Regions from separate parts of the Anaerostipes faecis genome, predicted to be linked through region 1. Evidence: riboswitches for the same ligand, from Rfam matches in the RefSeq annotation. Region 1 holds a riboswitch; each other region holds the start of a gene.

Region 1 (3,281 bases):
CAGGCATCATTGTATCCTGAAATGAAATACCGAACTGTGCTTTCCCGGAGCCCACAAGTACTTCTGCTCCGTCCTCCGGCGGCTGTACGATTTCCACGTCCAGGTCGGCCTCTTTAAAATATCCTTTTTCCTTTGCCACATAAATACCTGTGTGGTTAGTATTCGGTGTCCAGTCCAGAACAAATGTAATCTTTTTAAGCTTTCCGTCTCCGGCTTCCTCTTTCTTTGATCCGCATCCAGTCATTGATACAGCTAATAATGCAGAAAGGAATACAGCTAACATTCTCTTTTTCATAATCATCATCCTCTTTTCACTTTTTCGGCTATTCCCGGCTCTCCCATGGCATACATTTCTTCTGCAGAAAATTGACTGCCCACATCAGCAGCAGACTGATCGCAGAAATCATAAAGATCACCGCGAACATTTTGTCAAATGCAAAACCTTTCTTAACCCGGATCATATAGACGCCCAGACCTTCAAATCCTCCCAGCCATTCTGAAATGACGGCTCCCACAACTGCATAGGAAGCTGAAATCCGCAGGCTGGCAAAAAACTGGCCCAGAGATCCCGGAAATTTCACATACCGGAATATCTGCAGCTTTGACGCACCCATGGATCGCATCAGACTGATTGTATCTTTGTCCGCCGAACGAAAGCCGTCCAGCAGGCTCACAGTAATCGGAAAAAATGTCACGATAATAATCAAGATTACCTTTGGAAGCATTTCATATCCAAACCACAATACAAGGAGCGGCGCAATGGCCACTGTGGGCACCGTCTGCGTCAACACGATCAGCGGATAAAATGCCTTATACAGTTTATCGAAATGATCCATGAGCACTGCCATAAAAAAACCAATGACAACGCCTATCAGCAGACCGATAAACGATTCAATTATGGTCACTCTCGCATTCGTCATCAGCAGTGAAAAATCATTCACAAATGCCTTGACCACATCCACCGGCGACGGAAGCAGAAATTTTGAAACCATCCCTGTCCCGCTGGCAGTCTGCCATATTGCCAGAAGCACAAGGATCGCCGCTGCCGGCCACAGTTTATTGGTGGTGTTTTGTAACTTTTTTATCAATGGTAAGCACATCCCCTTCTGGCTTATAGGACACTTTAATGTAAGCCGCAACCGACGGTGCACCCGCACGGACAGCGATATGCTGACACTCTTTCACAATGTCCATCAGTTCATCGTAGTCACCCTCAATCGCAGTTTCAAACGGTCCCACATAATAATTCAGTCCCGTACTCTTAATATAATCAATTACCTGATCCACAATACGGATCAATTCTTCGTCATTGGCTGCCTCCGGCAGTGTTTGGATCGCTACGCTTGCATTCATATTTCTTTCCTCCTCGTAAATCTGTTTCCTTGACAACTTTGCGTGCCGGATGCAATTTGCCAAAGGCAAATAATTTCCTTGCGCATCTGTGCACAACCTGCGGAGCATTTTTATTTCATAGGGAAGGTCGTAGAACTTTACTATGAAATAAAAACCCCGCCGGATAAAATCCAACGGGGAAATAGTCTCATGTACAACTGTACTGTTTTATTCCTACGCTGGCATTACCCAGATCAGGTATAAGGGTTAAAGACTTCTTCTCGTCTTACTCTCAGCCGGCAGTCTGCCAGCACCCCTGTATATAAAGTTTTCGTATGTCTCGGTTTAACGGTATGTTTGTATTATAATGAATATATTGAATTAAATCAATTCCCATTTCGAAAGAATACCAATCTTTCCTTGTCCCGTTCCTTCCGTTTGGTTATAATAAATACAGCAATATAATTTTATTTACAAATCGGAGGAATTTATGGGCGGATTTTTTGGTGTCACTTCAAAACAGGATTGTGTTTTTGATTTATATTTTGGGACAGACTATCATTCCCATCTTGGGACAAGACGTGCCGGTATGGCGGTTTACAGTAAAGACGACGGTTTTGACCGGGCCATTCATAACATAGAAAATGCTCCGTTCCGGACAAAATTTGACAAAGACGTCAACAAAATGCACGGATATATGGGCATCGGCTGTATTTCCGATTACGAACCGCAGCCGCTGATCGTTCGCTCCCACCACGGTACTTACGCGATCATGACAGTAGGAAAGATCAATAACACGGATGAAATTATAAAGCAGATGTTTGATTCAGGCTACACACATTTTCTTGAAATGAGCGGCGGAGATATTAACGCAACGGAGCTGGTTGCTGCTATCATCAATCAGAAAGAACATCTCGTGGAAGGAATTCAGCATGCACAGGATGTCATCGACGGTTCCATGACGATCGTGCTTCTGACACCGAAAGGCATCTATGCCGCCAGAGACAAAATGGGCCGCACTCCGATTGCTGTAGGCAAAAAAGACGATGGCTACTGTATTTCCTTTGAGAGTTTTGCCTATTTGAATCTTGGATATGTGGCCGAACGTGAGCTTGGTCCCGGAGAGATCGTGATTCTTACGCCCGAAGGCATTCAGACTCTGGCAAAGCCAGGCGAAGATATGAAGATCTGTACTTTCCTTTGGGTTTATTATGGTTATCCTTCGTCCTCTTATGAAGGAATCAGCGTGGAGGAAATGCGCTATGAGTGCGGAAAGAAGCTGGCTCAGCGTGATGATGCCTCACCGGATACAGTGGCAGGAGTCCCTGATTCAGGAACCGCACATGCTATAGGATATGCCAACGAATCCGGAATCCCATTTTCCAGACCATTTATTAAATATACACCGACCTGGCCGCGTTCCTTTATGCCGACCATACAGAGCAAAAGGAATCTGATCGCCAAGATGAAACTGATCCCGGTCCACGAACTGATCCAGGATAAAAGCCTTTTATTGATTGATGACTCCATCGTAAGGGGAACCCAGCTCCGGGAAACCACAGAATTCCTTTATCAGAGCGGTGCAAAAGAGGTTCATGTCCGCCCGGCCTGCCCGCCGATCATATACGGATGCAAATATTTGAATTTCTCACGGTCTACTTCTGAAATGGATCTGATCACACGCCGGATCATTGAACAGATCAGCGGAGATTACAAGAATGTACATCTGGAGAAGTTTTCAAATCCGGACTCCCCGGAATATCAGGGTATGATAGATGAGATCTGTAAGCAGCTGAATTTTACATCACTCCGGTATCACAGGCTGGATGATATGATTGAGTCTGTCGGATTAGATCCTAAGAAACTTTGTACTTATTGTTGGGATGGGAAAGAGTAGGATATATGTAAGATCGCCTTTGATATTATAAAAACCTCCAAACTGATAAGTT
Region 2 (3,281 bases), on a different contig from region 1:
TAGAAATGGAGATTTTCAGATTTTTGTATGTTTGAACAATTTTTATGATACTATAGTCACACTTAAAGATCTGAAGATAGATTCAGGAGGATATGATAATGGATAGCTTTGCTTTAAAAGGAGAAATTATTTATACGCCTGAACCAGGGAAGTTCCGGAGCCACGAGGATTCTTATCTGGTCTGTGGAGACGGAAAGGTGAAGTGAAACATCCAGAGTCAATGTGTTTGCGACGATCCACAGAGATGCCACGGTTTTGCTGATGGATCTGCTTGAGAAAGCAGGAATCTGCGGGTTTGCGGGAAAGGTATGCATGGACCGGAACTGTCCCGATGATTACAGGCAAGAGGATGCCCGGACATCCGCCGAGGAGACAAGAAAGTGGTATGAGACTGTGAAAGACAGGACGATGATGCAGATGATCCTGACGCCGCGGCTTCTGCCTTCCTGCTCCGATGAACTGATGGAGCAGCTTGGGAAATTTCAGAGAGAGACCGGTCTGTATGTGCAGTCTCATCTCTCAGAAAACTCGGAAGCGCTTTATCTTGGAACCAAGGGAGGCGGAAGCTTTTTCGGGCAGGTTGGAAGTTTCGAGGAGGGATATGAGTTTGACGCTGTTGTCTTAAATGATGCTTCACGGAAGTGATCACAGCGAAATATGTGGGCGCAAGAAAGGTCTTTGAGCGCTGAAATATGCGACGGATATGATCCGACCAAAAAAGTCATCCTCCGGGGACCGATTGAGAGGAAGTCCCTTTGGATGACTCGATTATCATTACATTTGATTTTCCAATAAAGATGGAGGAGATTCAACTTCATTTATCATATATACTATGTTCATTTCGGATCAAATGAAAAAGCGTTTTTAATATGCATAGTTCTGCAGTAATAGGTTGAAATAAAAGCAAATGTTCTGATGTATTACTTGTACCATACGGAACCGTGGCTGTGCTGAAAAAACGCAAACGATAGAAAAGCCGGCGCAAACGACAAAAAATATACTTGAATTTTTCAGATAACAGGATTATAATATTTTTTGGTAAGACAGAGGAATGTTGTCTGCCATATAATTTCATAAACAAGTAAAACTGGAGAACCGATGTTATCGGCTGAGAAGAGGGTATAACCCGAAGATTCATGGAACCTGTTAGTTAGCACTAGCGTAGGGAGTTTTCAATCGATAGAACACAGAGATGGAGCTTACGCTTCATCTTTTTTTCGTTTGTGGCTCCGGGAAACGAAAGGAGAGTTATGATGCGTGTCAATGGAAACAAAAGATTCCTCGAGAGCAGGATCACTCTGAAGGAATTTCTTCTGAAAGAGGGTTACAGGCTTGAGCACATTGCGGTGGAGAGAAACGGAAAGATCGTCCCAAAGGCTGAGTATGAAGCTATCATGCTGACAGAGGCGGATACACTGGAGATCGTCAGCTTCGTAGGCGGTGGATGAGATGCTGACGAGAGAACGATTTGAACAGGAACTGGACAGACGCCAGACGCCGGAAGTGAGGGAAAGGCTCAGGGAAGGAACCGTGGCCGTTGCGGGTCTTGGGGGTCTTGGCTCCAATATAGCCCTGATGCTTGCAAGAACGGGGATCAGGAAGCTGTTTCTGGCAGATTTTGACCGGGTAGATCCATCCAACCTAAACCGGCAGGCATACACCATTTCCCAGATCGGCATGAAAAAAACAGAAGCCATGAGTGAACTGATCCGCCAGGTCAACCCGTGGATTGAACTGGGATTTTTTGACGGAAGGGTGACGCAGGAAAATGCGGCAGAGCTGTTTCGGCCATATCCGATTATCTGCGAGGCATTTGACTCGCCAAAGGCGAAAGCCGAGCTGGTCAACGGCGTATTGTCTCAGCTGCCTGACAATACCGTTATTTCCGGCAGCGGGATGGCCGGATCTTACAGTTCAAACCTGATAAAAACGGCAAAGAAAATGAAACGGCTTTATGTGTGCGGAGACGGGACACATGGGATATCAACAGAGGAATCACTGACTGCGGCCAGAGTATCAATCTGTGCGGGACACGAGGCGAACATGGCGATACGGTTGATTTTAGGAGAAGAAGAGGTATAAAGATGAGTGATACATTAAAAATCGGAACAAAGGAATTTACATCAAGGTTTCTGCTTGGAACCGGAAAGTTCAGCCTGGAAAAGACGGCGGAGGCTGTAAATGCGGCCGAAGCCCAGATTGTTACTATGGCGCTCAGGCGGGTAAAGGAGGCAGGTTCCAGCAATATTTTAGAGTACATACCGGATACGGTGACACTGCTTCCAAACACCTCCGGGGCAAGAAATGCCCAGGAGGCTGTGCGCATTGCAAGGCTTGCAAGAGAAGTGGGATGCGGTGATTTTATCAAGATCGAAGTGATACGGGATACAAAGTATCTGATGCCCGACAACGCAGAGACAATCAAAGCCACGGAGATTCTTTCAAGAGAGGGTTTCACTGTTCTTCCCTATGTGAGCCCCGATTTGAATACGGCAAGGGACCTGGAAAGTGCAGGCGCCGCCGCGGTCATGCCTCTGGCAGCGCCCATCGGAAGCAACAAAGGACTCCTTACGAAAGATTTTATCCAAATGCTGATTGATGATACCGATCTTCCGGTCATTGTGGATGCCGGAATCGGGAAGCCGTCCGAGGCCTGTGCAGCAATGGAGATGGGAGCCGATGCCGTACTGGCAAATACGGCTGTAGCTACGGCAGGAGATGTGGTATCCATGGCAAAGGCTTTTAAAATGGCAGTTGACGCAGGAAGAAAGGCATACCTTGCCGGACTGGGACGGGTCCTGGACCATGGAGGAGATGCCTCATCTCCGCTGACAGGATTTTTGGAGGACTAGGGCGATGGAGATATTAGATGAAGTGTTAAAGGAATATGATGAATATGACTACAATGTTTACACAAAAGACGATGTCATCACAGCTCTTTCAAAAGAAACGGTGAGTGCTGAGGACTACAAGGCTCTGCTCTCACCGGCTGCCATGGATTTTCTGGAGCCAATGGCCAAAAGAGCAAAAAAGGAAACAATGAAGCATTTCGGGAATACGGTCTGTCTGTTTACACCACTTTATATTGCCAATTACTGTGTCAATCACTGTGTGTACTGCGGCTTTAACTGTACCAATAAGATCCACCGGGCAAAGCTCACCATGGAAGAGATTGAACAGGAATACAAAGCTATCGCAGGGACAGGACTGAAGGAAATCCTGATTCTCACAGGTGAATCTAAAAAAGCGTCAAGCGTAGAATATATCGGGAAGGCAGTAGA
Region 3 (3,281 bases), on a different contig from region 1:
CACAAAGCCGATTCTGCTGGAAAAGCTGCCTCTTTCTTCATTCATAAATCTGTGAAATCCTCCTTTAGTTTATACTACGTCGACATCTTCACCTGCCAACACAGCATTCATATTTCGAACGGAACACATTTTTCCGCACATGGTACATGTATCTTCTCTTTCAGGTTTTGATTCAGCGCGGTACCTTCTTGCCTTTTCAGGGTCTAAAGCCAGATCAAACTGGGCCTCCCAGTCAAGCTTCTGCCTTGCCTTGGCCATCTGGTTGTCCCAATCGATTGCTCCTTTTATGCCTTTGGCGATATCCGCCGCATGGGCTGCAATCTTTGAAGCCATAATGCCTTCTTTTACATCGTCTACATTTGGAAGACGCAGATGCTCGGCCGGTGTAACATAACACAGGAAGCTTGCACCGGATGCCGCTGCAATGGCACCTCCGATCGCTGAAGTGATATGGTCATATCCAGGGGCGATATCGGTAACCAGCGGCCCTAACACATAAAAAGGCGCACCTTTGCATATAGTCTGCTGAATTTTCATATTTGCCTGTATCTGGTCCATTGGCATGTGTCCGGGTCCTTCGATCATTACCTGGACATCCTTTTTCCAGGCCCGGGCCGTCAATTCTCCCAAAGTTACCAGCTCCTCGATCTGAGAAATATCGCTGGCGTCTTTAATGCACCCCGGACGGCAGGCATCCCCGAGGCTTAGAGTAACGTCATATTCATTACAAATGTCCAAAATCTCATCATAGTATTCAAAGAACGGATTTTCACAGCCGGTAGCTTCCATCCAGGCAAAGATCAATGATCCGCCGCGGGAAACAATGTTCATCTGTCTCTTCATGGCCTTAAAACGGTCTGCAGTACTGCGGTTAATCCCGCAGTGAATGGTCATGAAGTCGACTCCGTCTTCCGCATGCATTTTAAATATGTCGATCCATTCTCTGGATGTGATATCCTTGAGAGCCTTGTTGTAGTATACGATGGCATCGTAAATCGGAACAGTGCCCAGAATGGCCGGGCATTCAGCCACAAGCTTTCTTCTGAAGGTCTGAGTGTCCCCGAAAGAAGAAAGATCCATGATCGCTTCAGCACCCATGGAGACAGCCTGGTTTACTTTCTTCATTTCCACATCCATATTCAGACAGTCTCTGGATGTTCCAAGGTTGACATTGATCTTTGTTTTCAGGGAATTGCCGATGCCGAACGGCTTTAAGCATTTATGATTTTTGTTGGCCGGTATGACGATTGTTCCGGCGGCAACTTCATTCATAAGCTTTTGAAGATCCATTCCTTCATAGGCAGCTACAGTTTCCATTTCCTTGGTCGCGATGCCGGCTCTGGCGGCATTCATCTGTGTTGTGTAAGTCATCTTACAACCTCCTCGTTTCAATCAGTCGGGAGGGAATCTAAAATGCAGTATTTAGTTTTCGGAACATTACTTTTTAATGTACATGCTTCCGTTACAATAAGCATCTAAATCCCTACGTTGGCATTACCCAAATCAGGTATGATGGTCGAAGGTTCATCCTTCCTCTCAGCCCGTAAAAGCTCCCATTTTAGTTTCAAAAACGACCTTAAAGGTCATCTTTCGTATTGTATCATTGTTTATTAGAAAGTGCAATGGTTTGAAAATTGCAATATCAGCCAAAAGAGACAATCAAGTGATAAAAACTCATACAATAAGTTTCCAGTTTTTGTGTTATAATAAAGGAAAGGAGAAGCATTTCCGCGGATTACGGGGAGTGCCCAAACGCAGTTAGGAGTGAGAGAAAATGGCAAGTTTAATATTAGAGGGCGGGACATTCCGGCCTATTTTCAGCGCAGGGGTGATGGATGCCCTGTTGGACCGCGACATTATGTTTCCGTATGTGATCGGAGTGTCAGCCGGCATCTGTGACGGCTTTTCTTACGTATCCAGACAGAGGGAGAGAAATCTTCAGATCCTTATGAATCACAGAAATGATCCCAGGTATGTAGGAAGACAGAATCTTATCAAAGAAAGAAGCCTGTTCGGGCTGAATTTTGTTTACAATGTGATCCCAAATAAATTATATCCGTTTGACTGGGACACCTTTTACAAATATGACGGAAAAATCCTAGTGGGAGTTACCAATGCCCTGACCGGGGAAATCGAGTACAAAGACGGAAAAGACTTGGATGAGGAGTGCATGATGCTGAGGGCAACCTGCGCACTGCCGCTTATTTTCCCGGCGATCAATCTGGACGGTGTTCCTTATTTCGACGGAGGAATCGCAGATCCGATCCCGGTTCGCAAAGCGATACGGGACGGCAATGACAAGCATTTGATCGTACTCACAAGACCAAAGGGATATAAAAAGGAGCTCAGCAAAAGCCATAAGGTTACATCAAGGCTGCTGAAAAGAAAGTATCCGAAGCTTCCGGACCTGCTTTTGAACCGTCATGTGGAGTACAACCGCACTGTCCGGTACTGCGAGAGACTGGAGAGAGAAGGAAAGGCTGTGATTCTCAGGCCGGATCATCCCATTGACAGTTTTGAAAAGGATATCGATGTGCTCAGGGAGACTTATCAGATGGGATACGATATGGCAATAGAAAGAATAGAAGAAATCAAAAAACTGTGATACAATAAATTAGAAGAAGAGGTGGTCAGGATGGCAAGAATTTTGTATTCAGAGCGGCCGTATGTAGAAGAACTATCTACCAATAAGACAAGAAATTTAATAGTAATCTGTGAACGCCTCTTTCTGCCGGTGCAGGCAGATGCAGCCAAGCTTGAACTGGCCGGGGAGATCGCCGGCAGACTCATCGATGAGCCCCAGGTTCTTCTCTGGATGCTTCAGTTGGAGGCAATTGAACTTTTGTTTGAACTTTGGGAACAGAAGGATGGGCAGTTTGCACTGGAGCCCAATTTTAATGATCTTCAGCAGCTCCGGTATCTGGGCTTCATTCATGTGGAAGAGGACCAGGTGGCTGTTAATATAGAGGCAAAGGATCTGTTTTATTTTATTTTAAAGAGCCACAAGTCCGGGAAGATCATGGAAAGGCATACAAGATGGGAGCAGGTTATTTTCGGGATGCTGTTTACTTACGGTATTCTCGATGTATATTACTGCTATGATATTTTTGTGCAGGTGACAGGGGAGAAGATATCTTATGACGAGATGGAAAGGTTTCTCCTGATCCGGATCGTATTTTGGCGAAGCGGCATCCTGCTGCGCAATGAGAAAACAAAGCGCCTGTTTATGGTGAGCCGTGAGGTCCTTGACCGGAACGAAGTGTTTGACGAGTGGAACGAGT

The links. A riboswitch is a leader RNA that binds a small molecule or an ion and turns the genes downstream of it on or off. The one in region 1 is predicted to bind thiamine pyrophosphate.
Region 2: another riboswitch for thiamine pyrophosphate. It lies ahead of thiS (sulfur carrier protein ThiS); the one in region 1 lies ahead of QGT46_RS13460 (thiamine-binding protein).
Region 3: another riboswitch for thiamine pyrophosphate. It lies ahead of thiC (phosphomethylpyrimidine synthase ThiC); the one in region 1 lies ahead of QGT46_RS13460 (thiamine-binding protein).

Annotation. Positions count from the first base shown of each region.
Region 1 covers NZ_CAJSYK010000023.1:24,106-27,386, forward strand. The annotation lists gene QGT46_RS13450 (ABC transporter substrate-binding protein) at 1-295, opposite strand, end outside; gene QGT46_RS13455 (ABC transporter permease) at 324-1,088, opposite strand; gene QGT46_RS13460 (thiamine-binding protein) at 1,057-1,353, opposite strand; TPP riboswitch at 1,547-1,660, opposite strand; gene QGT46_RS13465 (amidophosphoribosyltransferase) at 1,823-3,229, shown strand.
Region 2 covers NZ_CAJSYK010000008.1:89,266-92,546, reverse strand. The annotation lists gene QGT46_RS07435 (amidohydrolase family protein) at 223-645, shown strand; TPP riboswitch at 1,079-1,185, shown strand; gene thiS (sulfur carrier protein ThiS) at 1,251-1,448, shown strand; gene thiF (sulfur carrier protein ThiS adenylyltransferase ThiF) at 1,441-2,082, shown strand; gene QGT46_RS07420 (thiazole synthase) at 2,085-2,852, shown strand; gene thiH (2-iminoacetate synthase ThiH) at 2,857-3,281, shown strand, end outside.
Region 3 covers NZ_CAJSYK010000038.1:11,695-14,975, reverse strand. The annotation lists gene QGT46_RS16070 (sodium-dependent transporter) at 1-45, opposite strand, end outside; gene thiC (phosphomethylpyrimidine synthase ThiC) at 70-1,371, opposite strand; TPP riboswitch at 1,464-1,567, opposite strand; gene QGT46_RS16060 (patatin-like phospholipase family protein) at 1,775-2,605, shown strand; gene QGT46_RS16055 (hypothetical protein) at 2,636-3,281, shown strand, end outside.